Regions from separate parts of the Bradyrhizobium sp. I1.14.4 genome, predicted to be linked through region 1. Evidence: predicted binding sites of a transcription regulator. Region 1 holds the regulator's gene; each other region holds the start of a gene.
The links. The regulator LexA, encoded in region 1, represses DNA repair genes until DNA is damaged. The targets are predictions, from matches to a motif close to TGTTCNNNNTGTGTTCNG.
Positions count from the first base shown of each region.

Region 1 (5,607 bases):
CTCTGAGCGTGGCCCTGATGCCGGTTGCCGATGCCCTGTCCGCCGTCCTCGCCGGCGCCGAGCCCCTGCCGGAGGAGATGGTCGCGCTCGATGCCGCCTACCACCGCACCCTGGCGCATGACCTCGCCGCGCTCCGCACCCAGCCGCCACAGCCGATGTCGGCGATGGACGGCTACGCCGTGCGCGCCGCCGATGCGGCCGATCTCAAGGCCCGGCTCAAGGTGATCGGCGAAGTCGCGGCCGGCCGGCCGTTCGAGCGGACGGTCGGTGCCGGCGAAGCGGTGCGGATCTTCACCGGCGGCGTGATCCCCAATGGCGCCGACGCCGTCATCATCCAGGAAGACACCAGGGTCGACGGCGACCACATCGCGATCACGGAAGCCGCAACCGCCGGGCGGCACATCCGCCCCGCCGGCGTCGACTTCCGTGAGGGCGACGTGCTGCTCGCCGCCGGCAGCCGCCTCTCCGACCGCGCGCTGTCGCTGGCGGCTGCCATGAACTATCCGGAGCTCGTGGTGCACCGCCGTGCGAAGGTCGCGGTGCTGGCGACCGGCGACGAGCTCGTGATGCCGGGCTCGAAGCCCGGCCCGGGCCAGATCGTCTATTCCAACGGTTATGCGCTGCGGGCGCTGGCGCGCGCCGAAGGCGCCGAGACCATCGACCTCGGGGTTGCCGCCGACACGGTGGAAGCGACCACCGCCGGCATCCGCCGGGCGCGAGAGACCGGTGCCGACGTCCTGATCACCACCGGCGGTGCCTCGGTCGGCGACCACGATCTGGTCAAGCGGTCGCTGGAGGCCGAGGGCGTCGACATGGCGTTCTGGCGGATTGCGATGCGGCCGGGCAAACCGATGATGCATGGCCGGCTCGGCGCGATGCGGGTAATCGGCCTGCCCGGCAATCCGGTATCCTCCTATGTCTGCGCCTTCCTGTTTCTGGTGCCGTTGATTCGGGCGCTGAGCGGCCGGAAAGCGATTCATCATGTCCGCGTCACCGCCCTGCTCGGCCGCGACCTCGCCGCCAACGACCAGCGCGAGGACTACCTGCGTGCGCGTCTCGAGGAGCGCGAAGACGGTACGCTGATCGCAACCCCCGTGGTGCAGCAGGACTCTTCGCTGCTCGGGAATCTCGCTGCGGCACGGGCACTTCTCGTGCGTCCGCCGTTTGCGCCTGCCGCTGCCAAGGGCAGCGAATGCAAGATCCTGACGCTGCCCGAATAGGGTTTTCGCCCCCCGCCGATTGTGCGTGGCCGAGCGCGTTCACCGGAAATTAAGTGGTTGCGGAACACATATCGAACATATAGTGTCCGTTCATGATTTGTTTCGAGTACTAGTGTCTACAAAATGGGAGGCCGCGAGGGAGCGCTTGTAATGAGCACCGTGCTCCTGAGGTCAGGCCCCACCTGAAAAGTCTCGGAATCGAACGACGCTATCAACCGGGGGAATACTCGAGATGCTCACGCGCAAACAGTACGAACTTCTGCGTTTCATCAATGAACGTCTGAAAGAGGCCGGTGTGCCGCCCTCCTTCGACGAGATGAAGGATGCGCTCGACCTGCGCTCGAAGTCCGGTATCCACCGCCTGATCACTGCGCTGGAGGAGCGCGGCTTCATCCGCCGCCTGCCCAACCGCGCCCGTGCCATTGAAGTCATCAAGCTGCCCGAACTGTCGGCCGGCGGCAGCAACGGCCGCCGCGGCTTCACGCCAAGCGTTATCGAAGGCACCCTCGGCAAGCGCACCAGCACGCCGCCGACCGCCGAGGACGACGGCAACCGTCCGGTCGCGGTCCCGGTGATGGGCCGGATCGCCGCCGGTACGCCGATAGAGGCGTTGCAGACGCGCAGCCACACCATCAGCGTGCCGCCCGACATGCTCGGCTCCGGCGAGCATTATGCGCTGGAAGTGCGCGGTGACTCGATGGTCGACGCCGGCATCCTCGACGGTGACATGGCGCTGATCCAGCGCAACGACGTCGCCAACACCGGCGACATCGTGGTGGCGCTGATCGACGAGGAGGAAGCCACCCTGAAGCGCTTCCGCCGCCGCGGCGCATCGATTGCGCTGGAGCCGGCCAACACCGCCTATGAAGTGCGCATCCTGCCGCCGAACCGGGTGCGCATCCAGGGCAAGCTGATCGGTCTTTATCGCAAATACTGACGGCGGCAAGGAACGAGCAACACGTCGGATCGTTCCTTGAAGGATAGCGTAGCGTGCGGCCTGCCGGATGCGCTCCGATACCTCTCACGCAGCGTCGCGTGTTTGTGATCGGGACGTTCTGCGGCAAGTCGTACAATCGCCCAGAAACGAGCAGATACTCGTTCGCTATCGTCCACTCTGGTAGAGGCCTATGCCTCAGGGAGAGGCACGGGTCGCTACCTCAATGAGGAGCCATCCGATGTGTGACTATAGTCTGCACGCCGTGGCATCGCGCCCCGCCATTGTCGGAGAGACGCTGATCACCACGACTTTTCGCGGGACGTCGACCCGCGGCTTTGCTTCGGAGAATGATCCCACCGTCGCGGTCTGCATGCTGCCGGGCACCGAGCTCGCTTTCGCCGAGAACGTTCGCTACGACAGCCGCTGGATCTGGACCAAGACGCTGAACTATCGCGTCGGCGTGTTCAACGAAGTCGAGCCCGACGTGCCCGATCGCCATCATGACGCGGTCGAATTTCCCGACGGCAGCCATGTGCTGGTGACCCAGCTCGTCGAGGGACAGCGCGTCAGCGTGCTGCAATTGCCGGCGCTGCATCCGGCGGTCGAGCACAAGCCGAAGGTTGTGGAGCGGCGGCCCTCCGCATTCGCATCGCTGTTTTTGGGTTGAACGCATCGTCGCCGCGGAATGAGCCGTTCGGCGGCGAGTGACCTAAGCGATTTCGAGCGACCCCGGATTTCGGGTTCCGGGGCGCAGCAGGAGATTTGCGTCGGCGGACGCCTTGGCGCATCATCGTGCACGGAGGACGTGCGCGGTGGTCGATAAGGTCACATGGCAAAAAGCTGGTCGCGTCACGGAGCCGGGCCGCTACATGTTCCGGTTCGGCTGGCTGACGGTGACGGCTGACGACCTGAAGGTCTGGGAGCAGTTTCCCGAGGCTTCCTTCACCCTCGTCAAGAAGCCCGACGCTGGCCCCGATTCCGACGAGTACCATCTCGGCCTGTTCGAGCTGCCTTCCGGCCCCCCACCCGACAACGGCTAATCTTCGCCCTCTAATCTTCGCCCTGCAGATCAGTCTCGGCGGGCGTCGCGTCGACAGCGGACCGCGGCGCGGCGGCAGGCGCGCGCAGCGTCGTCTCGCTCTCGCCGTCGCCGGGAATCGCCGGCGACCACGGCCGGTCGATCCCGCCGGGCTTGACCGCATCGACGGCGTAGCCGTCCCTGATCCGCCGTAGCACCAGCGCGCCGTGGCGGCGCAGCCGCTCGGCATCGATCACGGACGCCGCGCAGCCCAGCGGCGCCGGCCGCGCAGTCACGATCAGCGCCGCGCGCTCGCAATCGTCGGCCAGCGCTTCCGGCCGCGTTGCCAAGGCCACGAAGCCGCCGCCGGCGCCCAGGGTCACGCAGCCACTTGCATCGCAGGAGACGCCCTCGCCGAGCGACGCATCCGTGGCCGTGCGCGCGTCGGCGTCGGCCGCCAGCCATTCCTTCACGAGAAAGGCATCCTTCGCGCTGTGCATCAGATGCAGCCGTCCGTCGCCGCCGCGTACCGCGACGTTGCGGCCGTCGGCGGAGACCAGCACGTCCGGCTGCGGTAACCGCACCGCCCAGACCGAGGCGACCACCAGCAGCACCGCGCCCAACCACCGCAGCGGCGTACGCAATAGCCCGAGCAGGATGATGCCGGCGCTTGCGACGATCAGCGGGCCGATGCCGAACGCCGCCATCCGGCCGACCGCGCCAGGGAGCGCGGCGACCCATTGCGTCACCATGATCATCCAGTCGATGCCGAATCCCATGATCGCCCAGAACACGCCGTCGAAGCCGAACGGCATGGCGACGAGCCCAAGCAGACCGGCCGGCATCACGACCGCCGACACCACCGGCATCGCCGCGAGGTTCGCGAGCAGCCCGTAGGGCGTCACGCGATGGAAATGGAACGCGGCGTAGGGCGTCGTCGCGAAGCCCGCCACCAGCGAGGCCAGCATCAGCGTGGTGAGCTCACGCCCACCCCACAGCGCAACCCGCGCGGTCGCCGAATGGTCGGGCGACGCCAACAGGTTCGGCAGCCCGATCTGCACCAGCGCTACCAGCCCAAGCGTCGCAGCAAACGACATCTGGAAGCTCGGATGCACCAGCGCTTCCGGTGCGATCGCGAGCACAATCAGTGCCGCCACCGCCAGCGTGCGGAAAGTGATCGCGCGGCGGTCGACGATCACGGCGATCAGCACCACGGCCGTCATGAAGAACGACCGCTGGGTCGCGACCTCCGCCCCCGACAGCAGGAGATAGAACGCCGCGGCGACCAGCGCGGCCGCCGCCGCCCATTTCTTGATCGGGTGTCCCGCCGTCAGCGCCGGAAACAGCGCAAGCAGCGCGCGCACCGCAAAGAACACCACGCCCGCGACGACGGCCATGTGGTAGCCGGAGATCGACAGTACATGGCCCAGCCCCGAAATGAACATCGCGTCGTTGACAGGCGTCGAGATCGCGTCGCGCCGGCCGGTCAGCAGCGCAGTTGCGATCGCGCGCTGATCGCCGTCGAGCGTGGTGCGGATGCGCGCATCGATGGCGTCGCGCAGGCCCTGCATGAAGGCGGCATAGCGCAGCGCAAGGCCACCGGTCGCCGGCGGATCCCGGGTCTTGACCGCGCCCATCACGAAGCCGGAAGCACCGATGGCCTGGAAATAGAGATCGCGGCCGAAATCATAGGAGCCCGGACGCTGCGGCCCGAGCGGCGGCATCAGGCGCGCCTTCAATTCGACGAAGCTGCCGACCTCGGGCGCGGTGCCCTTCTTCACCGAGAGCCGGACGCGCTCGAGCTTCGTATTGTCGCGCGGGCTCTCCATTGAGACCACGCGCAGCACGAAGCGATCGGTCTTCTCGCGGATATCGCGCGTCTCGACGAAGCCGGTCAGCGCCACGGAGAACATCGGCCGCGCCAACATCCCATGCGCGATCCGCGCCGTCTTCCATGTCGCCATCGCAAAGCCCGCGGCGACCGCGGCCAGCATGACAATGGCGGGAAACACCCTGTGCCGCCGCAGCAGCAGCGCCAGCAGGCAGAGCAAAATTGCGACGGCGGCCGCAACCGACAGCATCGGCTCGTGCTCGGCCGCAAAATAGAACGCAATGCCGGTGCCGAACGCCACCGGCACCCAGGGCAACAGGCGACCTGCGCCCGCCTCCGCGCGCGCCCATTGCCGCAAGGTCTCGACGAAAGGCCGCCAGATGCTGGCGCGCACCGGGACATAGCCGCCGACCGGCGCAGCCGCACGCGGCGGCCACGTCCCCGCATATCCGCGTTTGCCGCCAGGCGTCGTGCCCTGCTCCGCCATTCCGCTTGCGATCCCTGCCGGCCGCGAAGCTACTGGAAGCTGTGACCTCACCGCTAGCGGAACGGATGCAGAATACGGACCGGCAAGGCCGGATACCTGGATCGTCCTGCGCCT
Region 1 covers NZ_JBNDLA010000006.1:286,240-291,846, forward strand. The annotation lists gene ABIB78_RS15625 (molybdopterin molybdotransferase MoeA) at 9-1,220, shown strand; gene lexA (transcriptional repressor LexA) at 1,453-2,157, shown strand; gene ABIB78_RS15635 (hypothetical protein) at 2,396-2,824, shown strand; gene ABIB78_RS15640 (hypothetical protein) at 2,970-3,197, shown strand; gene ABIB78_RS15645 (ComEC/Rec2 family competence protein) at 3,208-5,493, opposite strand.

Region 2 (5,607 bases), on a different contig from region 1:
ATGGCGTCGGCATCAGCGGCCGACGCGAAATCGCGCACGCGGCGCAGCAGGCGGCCGGCGATGCGCGGCGTGCCGCGGGCACGGCGCGCGATCTCATTGGCGCCGTCCGGGCTCATGCCGATGTTGAGCACGCGGGCGCCGCGGGTGACGATCTTCTCGAGCTCTTCCTCGGTATAGAAATTGAGCCTGATCGGAATGCCGAAGCGGTCGCGTAGCGGGTTGGTGAGCAGGCCTGCGCGCGTCGTCGCGCCGACCAGCGTGAATTTCGACAGCTCGATCTTCACCGAGCGCGCCGCGGGACCTTCGCCGATGATCAGGTCGAGCTGAAAATCCTCCATCGCGGGATAGAGCACTTCCTCGACCGCCGGGCTCAGGCGATGGATCTCGTCGATGAACAGCACATCGCGCTCTTCCAGATTGGTGAGCAGCGCCGCGAGATCGCCGGCCTTCGCGATGACCGGGCCGGAGGTGGCACGGAAGCCGACACCGAGCTCGCGCGCGACGATCTGCGCCAGCGTGGTCTTGCCGAGGCCGGGGGGGCCGACGAACAGCACGTGATCGAGCGCCTCGCCGCGTTTCTTCGCGGCCTCGATGAAGATCGAGAGATTCTTGCGCGCCTGGGCCTGGCCGACGAACTCGGTCAGCGACTGCGGACGCATCGCGGTGTCGCCGACATCGTCGGAGCGGCGTTCGGGCGTGACCATGCGCGAGGGCGTGTTCATGATGCGAGACTAACACGGGGCTGGTAGTTCCCCCTCGCCCCGCGCTTGCGGGGAGAGGGTCGGGGTGAGGGGCTCTCTCGGCCCGGCGATGCGCATGGAGAGACCTGTACCCCCTCACCCGGATCGCTGCGCGATCCCACCTCTCCCCGCAAGCGGGGCGAGGTGAAGAACGGCTCACGCGAGTATCGACTATTCACTTCGACAATTCCTTCAGGCCGAGCCGGATCAGCTGCGCGGTCTCGGCCTTCTCACCGGCGCTGCGCGAGGCGGCGGCGATGGCGGCGGAGGCCTGCGGCTGGCCGTAGCCGAGATTGACCAACGCGGAGATCGCGTCTGTGACCGGGCGTGGCGCGCGGTTGTTGTCGATTGCGCCTGACAACTGCACCACGGCGGGATCGACGTCGGCAAAGCCCGGCGCCTTGTCCCTCAACTCGCTGACGATGCGCTCGGCGACCTTCGGCCCGACCCCCGGCGTGCGCGCCACCGCTGCCTTGTCACGCAGCGCGATCGCGTTGGCGAGATCGGTCGGCGGCAGCGTGCCGAGCACCGCGAGCGCGACCTTGGCGCCGACGCCCTGCACGGTCTGCAGCAGGCGAAACCATTCGCGCTCGAGATCCGAGCGAAAGCCGAACAGCTTGATCTGGTCTTCGCGGACATAGGTCTCGATCGAGAGCACGGCGGCGCCGCCCGGCGACGGCAGCGCCTGCAACGTGCGACTGGCGCAATGCACCTGATAGCCGACGCCGCCGACGTCGAGGATCACGTAATCCTCGCCATAGGAATCGATCAGGCCCTTGAGCTTGCCAATCATGAGGACCACCCGGATTGGATGCTCGCTTCGACACGTGTGAGGGAGGCACCAGCGGAAGGGTTCCCTCCCCCCTTGCGGGGGAGGGTTAGGGAGAGGGGTGCCGCTTGTTCGATCGCCGCACGCATGACGCGATAAGCACTCGCACCGCGCTCGATTGTATCGCGCGCTTCGTTGACGCCATGTCGTTGCATTTCATAGGCCGTCGCCTGGGGCTTACCCCTCTCCCCAGCCCTCCCCCGCAAGGGGGGAGGGAGCTTGACGAGCGTGCGCCCCTCACGTCGCGCGAAGTCGCAATCGTCAATCATAGGCTCGCCACCCTGAGGCGCAGCGCGATGCTCTGGCGGTGATGCGCATGCGTAATCGCGACCGCGAGCGCGTCGGCGGCGTCGGCGGATGGCGGCTCGGCCTTCGGCAGCAGGATCTTCAGCATCACCTGGATCTGGTTCTTCTCGGCATGACCGGCGCCGACCACGGTTTTCTTGACCTGGTTCGGCGCGTATTCGGCGACCGAGATACCGAACATTGCGGGCGCCAGCATGGCGACGCCGCGGGCCTGACCGAGCTTCAGCGTGGCAACGCCGTCCTTGTTGACGAAGGTCTGCTCGACCGCCGCCTCCGCCGGCCTGTAGTCGCCGAGCACGGCGGCCAGCCCTTCATGGATCGCGAGCAGCCGGTTCGCCAGCGGCAGATCGTCCGGCGGCTCGACCGAACCGCAGGCGACATAGACCAGACGGTTGCCTTCGGTCTCGATCACGCCCCAGCCGGTGCGGCGGAGACCCGGATCGATACCGATGATACGGACGGGAGAGCGAATCGGCTGCGATGTCATGGGCTAGTGATACCGCCTGCGCCGGGAGAACGAAACACAAACGGAGCGCCGTCCCCTGCTCCGCGTATCATCGCACCGTGCTCGTCATCCAGCCCTACTCGTCATCCCCGAAAGCGGCGAGCCAGTACGCCGCGGCTTCTCGGATCAAACGCAGGCCTCTCGAATACTGGATCGCCCGGTCCCGTCTACGCCAAGGCTTCGATGGGGGTCACGGATTCAGGCACGCCGAAGCTTCAGCGGAGGCGGCAAGCCGGGCGATGACAGTGGAGCAACGCGCGTCAGCCGCCCATCTTAGCGATCAGCGCGTCGGACACCTCGAAATTGGCGAACACGTTCTGCACGTCGTCGTGCTCGTTGAGCAGGTCGATCAGCTTCAACAGCTTTTCGCCGGTCTCGTCGTCGACCGAGACGGTGTTCTGCGGCTTCCAGGTCAGCGCCGCCTTGCGCGGCTCGCCGAACTTCGCCTCCAGCGCTTTTGCTACTTCGCGGAAGGTGTCCTGCGCGGCGTAGACCTCGTGGCCGGCCTCGCTGGAGACCACGTCGTCGGCGCCGGCCTCGATCGCGGCGTCCAGCATGGCATCGTCGGAGGCGACCTTGGCGTCGTATTCGATGATGCCGGTATGGTCGAACATGAAGGCGACCGAGCCGGTTTCGCCGAGATTGCCGCCCGATTTCGTGAAGAACGAGCGGATGTCGGAGGCGGCGCGGTTGCGGTTGTCGGTCAGCGCCTCGACGATCACCGCGACGCCGCCCGGACCATAGCCCTCGTAGCGGATCTCGTCATAGTTCTCGCCCTCACCGCCGATCGCCTTCTTGATGGCACGATCGATATTGTCCTTCGGCATGTTCTCGGCGCGGGCCGCAACCACGGCGGCGCGCAGCCGCGGGTTCATCGCAGGATCCGGGGTGCCGAGCTTGGCCGCCACGGTGATTTCGCGGGCCAGCTTGCCGAAAAGCTTCGACTTCTGGGCATCCTGCCGGCCCTTGCGGTGCATGATGTTCTTGAATTGGGAATGGCCGGCCATGCGACGTCTCTTCGGAGCTTAGTGTCTGATCAGGGTGGAAAACGCGGCCTTATAGGCCCCTATCGGTCAAAATCAAAGGATCGGCGGGGCCCTCCGGCAGAGGAATACTACCGCATGCCGGAATATGAGGCACTTGTTAACCATGACTTCACGACCGGATGCGAGGATCGCCCCGTCCCGCTGCAACTTTCCAAGGCAACTCCCAGAAGCCCCAAAGAGCCCCCATGGCGTTCGGTTTGTTTCGAAAGCAAGTGCCGGAGCCGGCTGCGCCGGCCGTCGCGCCGCAGGTTCCAAATGCTGCGCCTGAAGTCTCGACCGAGACTGATTCGTCCGGTGATTCGGCCAAGGAAATCCTGGAACTGCTGGAACTCGAGCTCGGCGCGATGATCCGCCAGCTCGAACGTGCCGCGGGCTCGGTTGCCGACGGTGCCGAAGCGACGGCAGCCAAGCTTGCGACCATCCGCGCGCGCACCGATGCGCTCACCGGCCGCAGCAGCGATGCGCAGAGCACCGCGACGACGTTCTCTGAAGCGGCCAACCGTTTCACCCATTCCGCCGAGGGCATCGGCGCGCAGGTGCGCAGCGCCGGCCAACTCGCCGACGACGCCGCGGCCGCGGCGCGCGAGGCCACCGCCAATGTCGATCGGCTGCGCGAATCCTCGGCGGCGATCGGCAACGTCGTCAACCTGATCGCGCAGATCGCGCGGCAGACCACGCTGCTGGCACTCAACTCGACGATCGAGGCCGCACGCGCCGGCGCCGCGGGCAAGGGCTTTGCGGTGGTCGCCACCGAGGTTAAGGCGCTCGCCGTGCAGACCCAGAGCGCGACCGAGGAGATCACGCGGAAGATCGAGGCGCTGCAGAAGGACGCCACCGGATCGGCGGACGCCGTCCACCGCATCTCGCAGGCGATCGAAAGGATCCGCCCCGTGTTCGACAACGTCAACGGCGCGGTCGCCGAGCAGAACCAGATCACCGGCGAGATGGGCCAGAACGCGGCCTCCGCCTCGCATTTCATCGTCTCGGTCGGCACCAGCGCCGGCGAGATCGACAGTGCGACACGCGAAGCCGCCGCGCATGGTGACAATGTCGCGAAGGCCGGCAAGGCGGTAACTGCGTTCGCCCAGAAGCTGAAGGCACGCTGCGCGGTGCTGCTGCGCCAGGACGAGCGCGGCGATCCGCGCAAGAACGAGCGCCTGCCCTGCAACCTCAAGATCGAGATCACGACCGCGCGCGGCATCGTCACCGCGCCGGTCTACGAGATCGCGATGGACGGCATCCTGATCGGCGGGCCCGATGCCGAGAAGCTGCCGGCCGATGAGAGTATGAGCGCCACCCTGCAGGATATCGGCGCATGCCGGATCAGGATCGGCGACCGCTCCAAGGCCGGTGCGCAGGCCCGCTTCGAGGCGGCGACCGCCGAACTGCGGGAAAAGGTCGAAGACCGGATGTGGGCGATCCACGAGGAGAACGCCGAACTCGTCACCCGCGCGATGGAAGCAGGCAGCGCGCTGAGCAGGATTTTCGAGAACGGACTGGCGAGCGGCGCCATCACGCTCGAGGACATGCTCGACACCGACTATGTCGAGATACCCGGTACCAACCCGGTGCAGTACCGCACCAAGATGCTGGATTGGGCGGATCGCGCGCTGCCCGCCTTGCTAGAAGCGTTCCTCGCCAAGGACCAGCGGATGGCGTTCTGCGCGACGGTCGACCGAAACGGCTATTTGCCGGTTCACAACAAGATCTACTCGCATCCGCAGCGGCCGGGCGATGTCGCCTACAACACCGCCAACTGCCGCAACCGCCGCATCTTCAACGATCCGGCCGGGCTTGCCGCCGCCCGCAACCAGCGCGCCTATCTGATCCAGAGCTACGCACGCGACATGGGCAACGGCACCACCGTGATGATGCGCGAGATCGACGTGCCGATCCGCGTTCGCGGCCGGCACTGGGGCGCCTTCCGCACCGCCTACAAGCTCTGAGCGGGCGCGAGTGCACGCTCAGGCAAGACCGGCGGCGCGAATCACGCTTTAGGATTGGGATGGGGAATGATGCGGCGGCTCTACGGGCCGCTGTGACCGGAGGAAGTGCTGATATGTCGGCTGCGCAGCTTGCAGTGCTGGATACGTCATCGAACCGGACGCTGGCCGAACGGCTCGTCGACCAGCTCGCCGACCGTATCGGCGGCCTTGGGGTGGAGCTTGCCGATATCGCCGG
Region 2 covers NZ_JBNDLA010000005.1:109,070-114,676, reverse strand. The annotation lists gene ruvB (Holliday junction branch migration DNA helicase RuvB) at 1-722, opposite strand, end outside; gene ruvA (Holliday junction branch migration protein RuvA) at 916-1,533, opposite strand; gene ruvC (crossover junction endodeoxyribonuclease RuvC) at 1,835-2,362, opposite strand; gene ABIB78_RS12655 (YebC/PmpR family DNA-binding transcriptional regulator) at 2,641-3,387, opposite strand; gene ABIB78_RS12650 (methyl-accepting chemotaxis protein) at 3,612-5,372, shown strand; gene ABIB78_RS12645 (methyl-accepting chemotaxis protein) at 5,486-5,607, shown strand, end outside.
Region 2: ruvC (crossover junction endodeoxyribonuclease RuvC) is a predicted target of LexA. The motif match lies at 2,393-2,410, and genes of this name have one in related genera.

Region 3 (5,022 bases), on a different contig from region 1:
GATGAATGTAAAGCCAATTAGAACAAACGCTGACTATGAAGCGGCTTTAGATCGCATTTCCGAGCTGATGGATGCGCATGCCGGTACGCCTGAAGGAATTGAATTGGATGTGCTCGTTGACCTTGTTGAGCTTTATGAATCCAAGAACATCCCTATGGGCGTTCCGAGCCCCGTCGCCGCTATCGAATTCCGTATGGAGCAGGCAGGTCTATCTGCGCGCGATCTAGTGCCACTTATCGGGAGTCGGGCCAAAGTCTCTGAAGTTCTCTCTGGTAAGCGGCAGATTACCATGACGATGGCGCGCGCCCTTCATGAGCACCTAGGCATTCCCAGTGACGTTCTGCTCAAAGCAAGCTCCGTGGCGGGCAATCAAGAGTTCGGGATCGATTGGGCTAAATTTCCGATCACCGAAATGGTGAAACGTAAATGGCTTCCAAAGCGCCCGAGGGCGGTTCAGCATGCCGAAGAAATTATGCGGGGGCTGATGCACCGAGCCGGGAGAACGAGTCTGGTTGTTGAGGCTATGTACCGAAAGAATGACCATGTTCGTGCAAATGCGAAGGCTGATCCGTTCGCTTTGAATGCGTGGTGTTTGCAGCTGCTGGCGCTGGCCTCGGAGACGAAGCTGCCTAAAGAGTTTAAGCCGGGAACCGTAACTCCGGATTTCCTGAGCCAAGTAGCGAAGTTGAGCTGGTCCGAGAACGGTCCACTCTTGGCCAAGGAATTTCTTGAAAAGAACGGCATTCATCTCATCATCTTGGAGCATTTTCCGAAGACGCACTTGGATGGAGCCGCACTGAAATTAGCCGATGGCACGCCCGTTATTGGGCTGACTCTGCGATATGACAGGATTGATAATTTCTGGTTCTGTTTGCTTCACGAACTGGCGCACGTCGGAAGACACTTTGAAAATGCGGTAGACGTTGGGTTCGTTGATGATCTCACGTTGCGTGAAAACGTCGGCGTGAGCCGCGATGTAAGAGAGGAAGAGGCTGACCAATGGGCTGAAGAAGCATGTGTTCCTCGGTCCATTTGGGACAATAGTGACGTGCGGTTTCATCCCACTGCAACAGGGGTGATCAATCTGGCGGGTGCGCTTCAGATCCATCCCGCTATCGTCGCAGGTCGAGTGAGGCATCAGTTTCGAAATTATCGTTTGTTGTCGCATTTTGTTGGCACAGGTGAGGTGCGAAAGCATTTCAAGAATTGTGAACAGCCAGCTTGAAAGCGAGAAGGCTATGTCGGGTGAACTCGCGGTCGATCAAGCAGTTAATGGCGACTGCGCCGACGTGACAATCTTTGCAGGATAACGCCACAGCGCGCATTACAGCGGCGTTTGGATTGAAACATTCCGTGGGTTCGCCAGGGCAATCCCCGTCGGCGGCGACGAACGGCAGCGCGACAAAATAGGTGACTTCAGCCATGGCCTGACTCCAACTGCTTGACCTGACCGGCGAATAATGTTCTTGATATGTTCTTTTGTCAATCTGGCCTGACCATGACGAATGAGCGACCCGCAAGCTGGCGAATGCCCTCCGCGAAGCAGATGGAAAAGCTGGCGTCGGAGGCTGCTCGTCGGCGCGATATCGAGAGGCCGGATCCGGCAGCGAACCGCATGGTGCCGGGTCAATCATGGGATGGAGTCCTGTCCGATCCACGCGCCGGTCTGGCAGATCAGATCGTTATCACCGAGAAAACCAGCCAGGCCAAAGACGTCCGCGCCGCAATTGGTTCGCGCTACGGTGATGTTCTTCCAGCAGAGGGCCATTTGTTCGATCTCCTCGAACCAGAGGAGGTCGTCCCGGCCTGGAAGCGGTGGTCGCCAATACTTCTGCGGCCTGAAGGTCTTTACGGAACGCGCCCGGCAGAGGGTGGCAACAAGGCCGCTAAGCTCAAGGCTATTCGCGAGGCGTTGCGCACTGCCAAACGAGTTTGGCTTGCAACCGATTGTGACCGCGAGGGCCAGCTAATCGGTCAGGAAATTCTTGAGCATTACAAGTATCGCGGTCAGGTGATGCGGGTGCTGTTCACCGCGCAGGATTCGCAGACCATCCGCGACGCATTTGGTCGCGCAAAACCTAATATCGAATATGCCCGGCTGTACGCCGCCGCTGTGGCGCGCCGACAGGCTGATCAGATTTACAATCTCTCACTCACTCGCGCCGCAACCGTCATCCTGGGGCAGGGCGCGCGAAGAGTGATTGGAGTTGGTCGTGTAAAGACGCCGACATTAGCCATTGTATGCAAGCGCGAGCTGGAAATTCGAAACTTCGTGCCGCTTGCCTATTTCGAAATTGTCGCCACCGCGAAGGTTGCGGACGGGCAATTCCAGATGCGGCATGCGCCGCAGGACCGAATTGTTAAGCGCGAAAGGGCGGAGGCCGTCGTCAAGGCGGCTGAAGGTTTCGAGGGCGCGCTTGCCGTGCGCGTCGAGGATAAGCGGCAAGGGCCACCCAAGCTGCATGATTTGCCGTCGTTGCAGAAAGTCTGCGGCTCGCGCTTCGGCTGGTCAGCCAGCAAAACGCTCGAAGTGGCGCAGGAGCTTTATGACGGCCAGGGCAAGAAGATTGTCACCTATCCTCGTGCCGAAGTGCGTTACCTGCCGCAAAACTTGATATCGGACGTGCCGCGAATCATATCCGCACTGCGGGTGGGCCAATCGTTCGGCGCGATTCCTGTACCCGAGCCGCCGATGATTCGTAGAGGTACGAGCGGCACTTTCTACGACAAGGGGCTTGAGGGTGCGAGCCATCATGCCGTCATTCCCAATGTCAACACCATCGACAAACTGCCGGAGGTCTGGCCCCGTCTGTCATCTGACGAGAGGAAGCTCTTTGACGTCATCGCGCGGGCATATCTAGCCGCCCTGATGCCCGACTTCCGTTACCGGCAGACAACCGCAACGCTCGATGTGCGCGGCTTCGAATTCCGCGCAGCCGGTCGCCAGCCTATTGATCTCGGCTGGCGAGCCGCATTCCCGGAGTGGCAACCTGCCGACGAAAAGGGCGATGAGGCGCAATTGCTGCCACCGCTGCGCAACGGCGAGACCGCGCAACTGCAAGATCCAAAAATTGAGAACAAGGAGACCCGGCCGCCGCCGCGTTATAACGAAGGTACTCTGATCGAGGCTATGCAGAATGCCTGGCGTTTTGTTGATGACGAGGTTCTGCGGGATCGCTTGAAGGAAGCCAAGGGTATTGGCACGCCTGCGACCCGAGCCGAGATCATCGGTGGGCTTAAGAAGCAGGGTTTTCTGATTGCCCAGGGAAAGAATATTGTGCCGACCGAGACCGGCCTGTCGTTGTTCGGCGTTCTCAAACAAGCCGACCCGGCGCTGGTCGATCCAGGCGTGACGGCGCAACTTGAATGCCTGCTCGACGACGTCGTTGTAGGTAAACAGGAGATGGTCGGCGCGATTGACGCCGTATGCGATGCCGCCGAGCGCATTATCAGAAAGCTGAAAGAGGGTGCTACCGCGGGGGTGCCTTTTTTGCTTGGCAGTGCAGGGGACAATGGCACAGGAACGTGTCCACCGACGCCTGCCATGAAACGCTTTGCTGACAGCCTTGTCCGGCAAAAAGGCATCAAACCACCACCCGGCTACAAGACGTCGATATCGATCTGCCGCAAATTCCTTAGCGAACATGCGCCTAAAAAGTCCGACTGTAAAACAGCCGGTAAGCTCGGCCTCAAACCGGTAAGTGCAGCACAGTTGCTGTACGCCAAAAAGCTAGCGCAGCGGAACGGACTCGTCATACCCGATAATGCGAGGGTCAGCTCGGCTGCGATGTCTGCATGGATCGACGCAAATCGAGGTAAAAAACGCAGCAAGGTTAAAAACCTCCAGCAGGCCGGTGGGGTCGGCTGCACCCCAGGCTGTACCGCCGAAGAGGTCTCGAAAACGAAAAGTTAACGCCGCTTCGACGGCTCCCGTATCAGCAGACTCAAGCGTGACGCCGCTGCGGATTCCTTATGGCAACAAGGAACCGCATCGTGTACGATAGAGTGAGCCGATAGGTCTGCTCCGAGCGTGTCGAACTCCATGAGCAGCGACCGCAGCAATTGGCCAACCAGATCGCCCAAAAGGTACGTTCCTCCGAGACGTCCCTTCACCATCAGATCGAACATCTAATCTCACGGCGGGTCGCAGACGATGGACCGGAGAGGTTCGATCCGCTTCGCCGCGAGCGTCTCTACGGGCGCGCCAAAAGGCCGATTGATGCGATGGCCGCGATGGTCGGAATAGAGGCTTGGAGCCAGGGCGCTCAGGTGCTGTTCGTAAGTGCGTGATCCCTCCCGGCTCGAGCAGCGAAAGGGCCCCATTCAGCGTATCGGTCAATTGCGCGACATGATCCACGTTGTGATCATGCGCTATGCCGGCACCGTTGAAGATGACGTCTACTCGGTCTTGTCCGAGCGGTTCCTGTCACTGGGATTGCTGGCTATCAAGGGGTTCCCTTGGGGCCGAGGTCGAGGGGATACTCCCATGCTCCGCGCGTGAAGGCTTTTCATGTTTATCGTATTGCGTGAATGTTTTTCGCGGTATAAGAGGCATTTTCGGCTCGAAGGCTAAATTGAGAGTGAAATTCACGGCCGAGAATGTTTTTCATGGATTCGGTGCCATGCAGACAAGGTTTTCAGGACCCGTGAGCGTTTTTCATGACTGGAGGCTGCCGGAGGTGGCAACTCCTGTTGGCTATGCTGCGCTGATAGACGCCTACAATCTATCCGTCCCGATCCCGCGATGCTTTCCGCCATCGGAACAAAGCACCGTATCATTGAGCAAGGGGGATGGCGCATCTACACGCCGCGCCATGCGCCGGACAAGACACTTGAGGGACATCTCACCTTCGCTCTCAAGAATGAAGGACTCGACCTTGCAATCCTGAAGCGGCTTTTCCTCGTCGTGAACGAGGATCAGATTGCGGACCTTGTGAGACAGAAGCCGGCCGGTCTCTACACTCGTCGCATCTGGTTTCTCCATGAATGGCTGCTGGAGCGCCAAATCGATCTGCCTGCGGC
Region 3 covers NZ_JBNDLA010000028.1:15,482-20,503, reverse strand. The annotation lists gene ABIB78_RS33070 (hypothetical protein) at 2-1,225, shown strand; gene ABIB78_RS33065 (hypothetical protein) at 1,200-1,424, opposite strand; gene ABIB78_RS33060 (type IA DNA topoisomerase) at 1,547-3,913, shown strand; gene ABIB78_RS33055 (hypothetical protein) at 4,745-5,022, shown strand, end outside.
Region 3: ABIB78_RS33060 (type IA DNA topoisomerase) is a predicted target of LexA. The motif match lies at 1,462-1,479, and genes of this name have one in related genera.

Region 4 (5,607 bases), on a different contig from region 1:
CCGCGCATCATCAGCGAGCCCATCTCCTGCAGCCGTCCCTTCAAGGTCGGGCCGAGGTCCTTCATCAGGAAGGGCAGGCCGGCGAACGGACCGTTCAGATCGGCGCCGTCGCGCGCGGGATCGGCGATCACGTCGTCGAACAGCTCGACCACGCCCGAGAGCGCGGGATCGACCTTGGCCGTGGCGGCGGCAGCCTGCGACGCCAACTCCCGGGGCGTCAGCTCGCCGTTCCGGACGCGCTCCGCGAGCGCCGTCCCGTCATGCCGCGTCCACTCGTCCCAGCTCATCGCCAAAGTCATTTGATCGATTCCTTGTCTGCTTTGTTGCGCAGTGTAATTTGAGCGGCCGCCCGGTCAAACCATCGCGCGACCGCTGCGCTCTGATGCGCGATCGCTGCGGTGCAAGCGCTGTGCCCGGCTTGAAAATGCCCCAGTTTTGGCGCCCAATTGCCCCTCGTCAGTGGCGGGGGCGCACATGTTCCGCAGGCTGGTGTTGCTGGGCGGCGTGATTGCGATCGGGCTTGCGCTCAGTGGCTGCACGCGATGCGGTCCGATCTGGGACGACTGGATGCAGTCACCGAAATCCTGCAAGTCAGACCACCTCTAGGGCAGCGACAGGCTCGCTTGGCGGCGGCTTTCTTGCGGTGATATACCGCTGACGAAAATGCAAGGAGCGTTCTCATGAGAGTTTTGTGCGCAGTCGCGGTTGCGGTGCTGCTGTCGGCGCCGGCCTATGCGCAGCAGATGCCCAACATCAACCTGATGCCTGAGTTGAAGAGCAAGACCCAGGAGGAAAAGGATCAGGACGCGGTCAACGACAAGGCCTACAAGGACTCGCTCAGGAAGATTCCCGACGCCAAGGGATCGTCCGATCCCTGGGGGGTCGTGCGCAGCGATCCGCCGAAGGCGGCGGCTCATCCCGCCAAGCCGAAGACCAAGACCGGAAGCTCCGCGCAGCCCGGAAGCTCCGCGCCGCGCAGCCAGTAAGAGCCGTTCGGCCGGCTTCGTTCCGTCGACTGCAGACTCGGATTCTCCCGGCGTCGTCCCTATAATGAGGGCGTCGTCAGTTGGTCCGGAGTTGCGGCAATGGTGTTTCGTCCGCGCGATCTCGCCAGCCGGATGGCCGAGCGGCGGAAGCCGGATGACGGCTATCTGCGCGAGACCTTCAGCCTGCCACGCGATCAGGCCCGCCTGCGGGCGCGTGACTTTCTCAAGCGCTACCCGAAGGCCGCCTATATGAGCGCGGTTGAGAGCTGGCGCGAGCTGCCGGGCGGCGACATCGAGTTCACGATGCGCCGGCTGGCAAGCGCCGACTGAGGCGCGAGATCGCCCCATCGGCGCGCCGGAACTTGCCGGAAGGGCTGCGTCTCAATCCCCATCGCTGCGTCCGCGGGTGTGCCCCCGCCCGAGATTGTTCAGCTCGCGATCGATCCGCAACTGCACACGGCGGATCGCCAACAGGTCGAGCTTCGCTTCGGTCTTGCCCGTGAAGACCCGATCACCGATCTGGAAGCGCCATTTCCAGACGCCGGCGATCAGCTGAGTGACGCTGAATTCGATGCCCCTGTGGATCATCTGTAGCGGTTCCGCAAATGAATGGCGGTCGTCGATATTTAAACCAAAAGTTGTATCAATAATTAACACACGTCAAACGATAATGTGAGAGGTTGCGCCCGTTCGGGCGTCGTTAAAGGATCCTGGACGGGGATACGTCCGCCAGCGGCATCGCCAGTCCCGCAACCCGCAATTCGCACTGGTTGGGTTGACCCATGTTTATGAACACTGGTGGAACCCCGAGTCTTCCCTTGCGACGCTACGTAGTTTTTTCGGGCGTCAGGAGGGGTACCAAGGTAGTATGCAGATTGTGCCAAGCGGTCATCCCGGCGTCGCCAAGTGTGGCGGGTAATCTGTTGATTACGTGATAGATTTCAGGCCACGGTTACGTCGCTTGCTTCCGGAACTTTGTTCTGGTCCGGAGAACTACGGATCGTGGCCGGCGATCGCTGGATGCTGATGTTTGGGAGCGGAGTCCCGATGAGTCGCTCGACCCGGCGCAGGTCGGGGGCGCAGATCGGGCAATGCTGGCGATGGCCGCCAGGATGGTCGGGATACCGCTTAGGTCGCGCGCGGTTTTGATCGCCCCATAACGGCCGACGAATCCCAATGACTTCATTGCCGATCCGTTCGAAGACAGCATCGTGCGCGCGAATTCGGTAGTCCTACTGAGAACGCACTAAAGCACGGTTATGGCTGGCTTAATTCGATTACGCGAAGGTTGCCTTCCTGCTCAAAACAAACGGCCCCAACAGGGGGCCGCCAACCCGTCCCGGACGGGTTTTCCTCCAGCAGTCGGGGGGCTACCTGTCTGGCTGGGGGCGATAAACCGACGCGCTGCAAGGCCGATTGTTCCAGTAAACATTCGCGCTCCGAATGATAGGAACGGATCGCGACCCACAGGAAATTATGGGGCCAGAACATTTGCTGGCCCTCTCAGTAGTCCTACCGAGACCATCGGCTAAGCCTTGGTTGCCATTCGGTAAAACCAAAACAGGCCACTGCAAAAATCAGATTAGGCCACTACGGGTTAAAACAAGCCAGCACCTATCCGCCGGTGTTGTCCTAATTAGGACAGTCTCGGATGGGAATTAGGACACTTGTCAAATGGAGGTAACCCAGGAGGGTCCGCTTCCCCGTTCGCGCTTTCGCGATATGGTGAATTGCGCTCTCGTCCGGAACGAGAGTTGAGTATGGCGCTCCGGATAGAGGACGCAGAGGCCCTGACGCACTAGCCCCCGTTGGGGCCTTTGTCGTTTGCGGCGCTGCCAAGCGCACAAACGCCGCCCGCTTAAAATACATGCGGAGCGGCGCTAGCTTCTAGCCCCAGGAAGGATGTGCAAAATCCTGATGAGGATAAGTCTGCACGAAAACGCGTAAAAGTTAATACCTCCGACGAGGTAGGTTTGGCGCGCATAGGAACGAGCGCAGCGCGGCCACTCGGGGCGGGAAACCCCGACACTGTTGCACGCAGAGAGGCGCCCTTCACAAAACTGCAAAACGACTTTGCGATACTGCTGGCTTAGCTACTGCCATCTTCGGTTAAGAGGCATTTCAAGTGGCTAGGGGCCGTCGATTAGATGCGGCCGGCGGCCCCATTGCCCCTCATTGCTCTCACGGTCTTTGGCTGGATCGTGAGCCGGTAGGCAACGAGGTGTTCGCCGTCGAGCTTCTCCAGCGTCGTATCGCATGCCGGGCAATGATATTCGCCCTTGGAGCCAGGTTGGGACGACAACTCCAATCGTCGGAAGCCCGCGCCGCAGCATCGACAAGTTACGTCCGTTTTCTTCATCGTGCCGCTTCCCATCTCGCTTGTGCTAGTTTGATGAAATTGGAGCGGCGGAACTATGTTCGGGGTCGGTGAAAGATTGATTGCTCATGCCCGACATTTTGATCCGTTGCCCGAAGACGGGAAGGCCCGTTCAGACCGGCTTGGACACTGAGACGGTCATCCTTGAGACGCTGCCAAGTGTCGCGCTTCCGGCCCAGTGTCCGTATTGCGGGAAAGTGCACTACTGGATGCCGACGGAGGCTTGGATCTGGCAAGGTGGGAAACCGGTACCGCACTAACTCTTAGGAACTCTGTTCATCCACGGAGAACCCCGTAAGACTTCTGCGCTGTGGAAAAGAACAGTTGGCGGACCATAACAATTGCTATGGGCAGAACATCGGATTGCCGACTCAGTAGTCCTACCGAGAACAGGCGCTAAGCCTTGGTTGATGTTCGCTTAATCGTAATTTGGACACTCTCAAAATCAACTTAGGACACTGAGCTTTAAATGCGGACAGCACCTATCCGCCTGAAAGAACATATTGCGAACATAGAACAAACGTGGTACGAGGTTCCAGTCAACAACGCATTCCGCCTGATCTCATCGCCCGTTTTTCCCGCTAGCGAATCCCCGCCATAAGGAGCACATCCCAAATGTCCGCCACCGCACTGCGTATCGTCGAAGGATCCTCCATGGACAAGTCCAAGGCCCTCTCAGCCGCGCTCTCCCAGATCGAGCGGCAGTTCGGCAAGGGCTCGGTGATGAAGCTCGGCAAGAACGACCGTTCGATGGATGTCGAGACGGTGTCGTCGGGCTCGCTGGGGCTCGACATTGCGCTCGGCGTCGGCGGTCTGCCGAAGGGGCGTGTCGTCGAGATCTACGGGCCGGAATCGTCGGGCAAGACCACGCTGGCGCTGCACACCGTGGCGGAAGGCCAGAAGAAGGGCGGCATCTGCGCCTTCATCGACGCCGAGCACGCGCTCGATCCGGTCTATGCGCGCAAGCTCGGCGTCAACATCGACGAGCTCCTGATCTCGCAGCCCGATACCGGCGAGCAGGCGCTGGAGATTTGCGACACGCTGGTGCGCTCCGGTGCGGTCGACGTGCTGGTGATCGATTCGGTCGCGGCGCTGGTGCCGAAGGCCGAGCTCGAGGGCGAGATGGGCGATGCGCTGCCGGGCCTGCAGGCGCGCCTGATGAGCCAGGCGCTGCGCAAGCTCACCGCCTCGATCAACAAGTCCCATACCATGGTGATCTTCATCAACCAGATCCGCATGAAGATCGGCGTGATGTACGGCTCGCCGGAGACCACCACCGGCGGCAACGCGCTGAAGTTCTATGCCTCGGTCCGTCTCGACATCCGCCGCATCGGCGCGATCAAGGAGCGCGACGAGGTCGTCGGCAACACCACCCGCGTCAAGGTGGTGAAGAACAAGCTGGCACCGCCGTTCAAGCAGGTCGAGTTCGACATCATGTACGGCGAGGGCGTCTCCAAGATGGGCGAGATCCTCGACCTCGGCGTCAAGGCCGGCATCGTCGAGAAATCGGGCGCCTGGTTCTCCTATGACAGCCAGCGGCTCGGCCAGGGACGCGAGAATTCCAAGGCATTCCTGAAGGCGAATCCCGACATCACCGCCAAGATCGAGGCCGCGATCCGGCAGAATTCCGGCCTGATCTCCGAGCAGATCCTCGCCGGCACGCCCGAGCGCGACGCCGAGGGCGAGGAGCCCGCCGACGAGTAAGCCTCAAGGCTCAATCATTTCGCTGCAAGCGGGCGCTGAGGACGTTGAGTTGCCGACGTCTTCGGCGCCCGTTTCGTTTTGACGCTGGCGTTCAGTGAGTTGAACCGATGAGACGTCTGATCTTGACCGGTCCGTCCGGCACCGATCTGGAGCGTGTAGGTCTGGCCGAGGACGTTCTTCCGGTTTGTTTTCGGTTTGCCTGGGGATCGTTGCCTTCGTCACTGCAGCTCGATGCCTATTTTGGTGCGCGAGCGGATCAGGCTTCCGGAAATCATTGGTCGGATTGGTGCTCTCGGTCTCAGCATGCCAAAGCCTGCAAGGATCTTGCGTTCAGCGATTATTGCGCGCCTTTCGATGCTCTTGAACTATGGTTTGACCCGGACCCCAACGATCAATTGCAGCTGATTTGGTTGCTGGACCTTTTCAGGGCGTGGCCCGAAATGGCAGCCAAGCTGCAATTGCGTCTCGTCGGATTCGAGCTGAGGACAATGAGCGAGACGTGGCGTGGATGGAACGAGGTGCCGCTTGTCAACATCAGAC
Region 4 covers NZ_JBNDLA010000009.1:60,249-65,855, forward strand. The annotation lists gene ABIB78_RS19710 (amidase) at 1-299, opposite strand, end outside; gene ABIB78_RS19715 (peptidylprolyl isomerase) at 475-606, shown strand; gene ABIB78_RS19720 (hypothetical protein) at 681-986, shown strand; gene ABIB78_RS19725 (hypothetical protein) at 1,086-1,316, shown strand; gene ABIB78_RS19730 (hypothetical protein) at 1,368-1,574, opposite strand; gene recA (recombinase RecA) at 3,979-5,067, shown strand; gene ABIB78_RS19740 (hypothetical protein) at 5,175-5,607, shown strand, end outside.
Region 4: recA (recombinase RecA) is a predicted target of LexA. The motif match lies at 3,858-3,875, and genes of this name have one in related genera.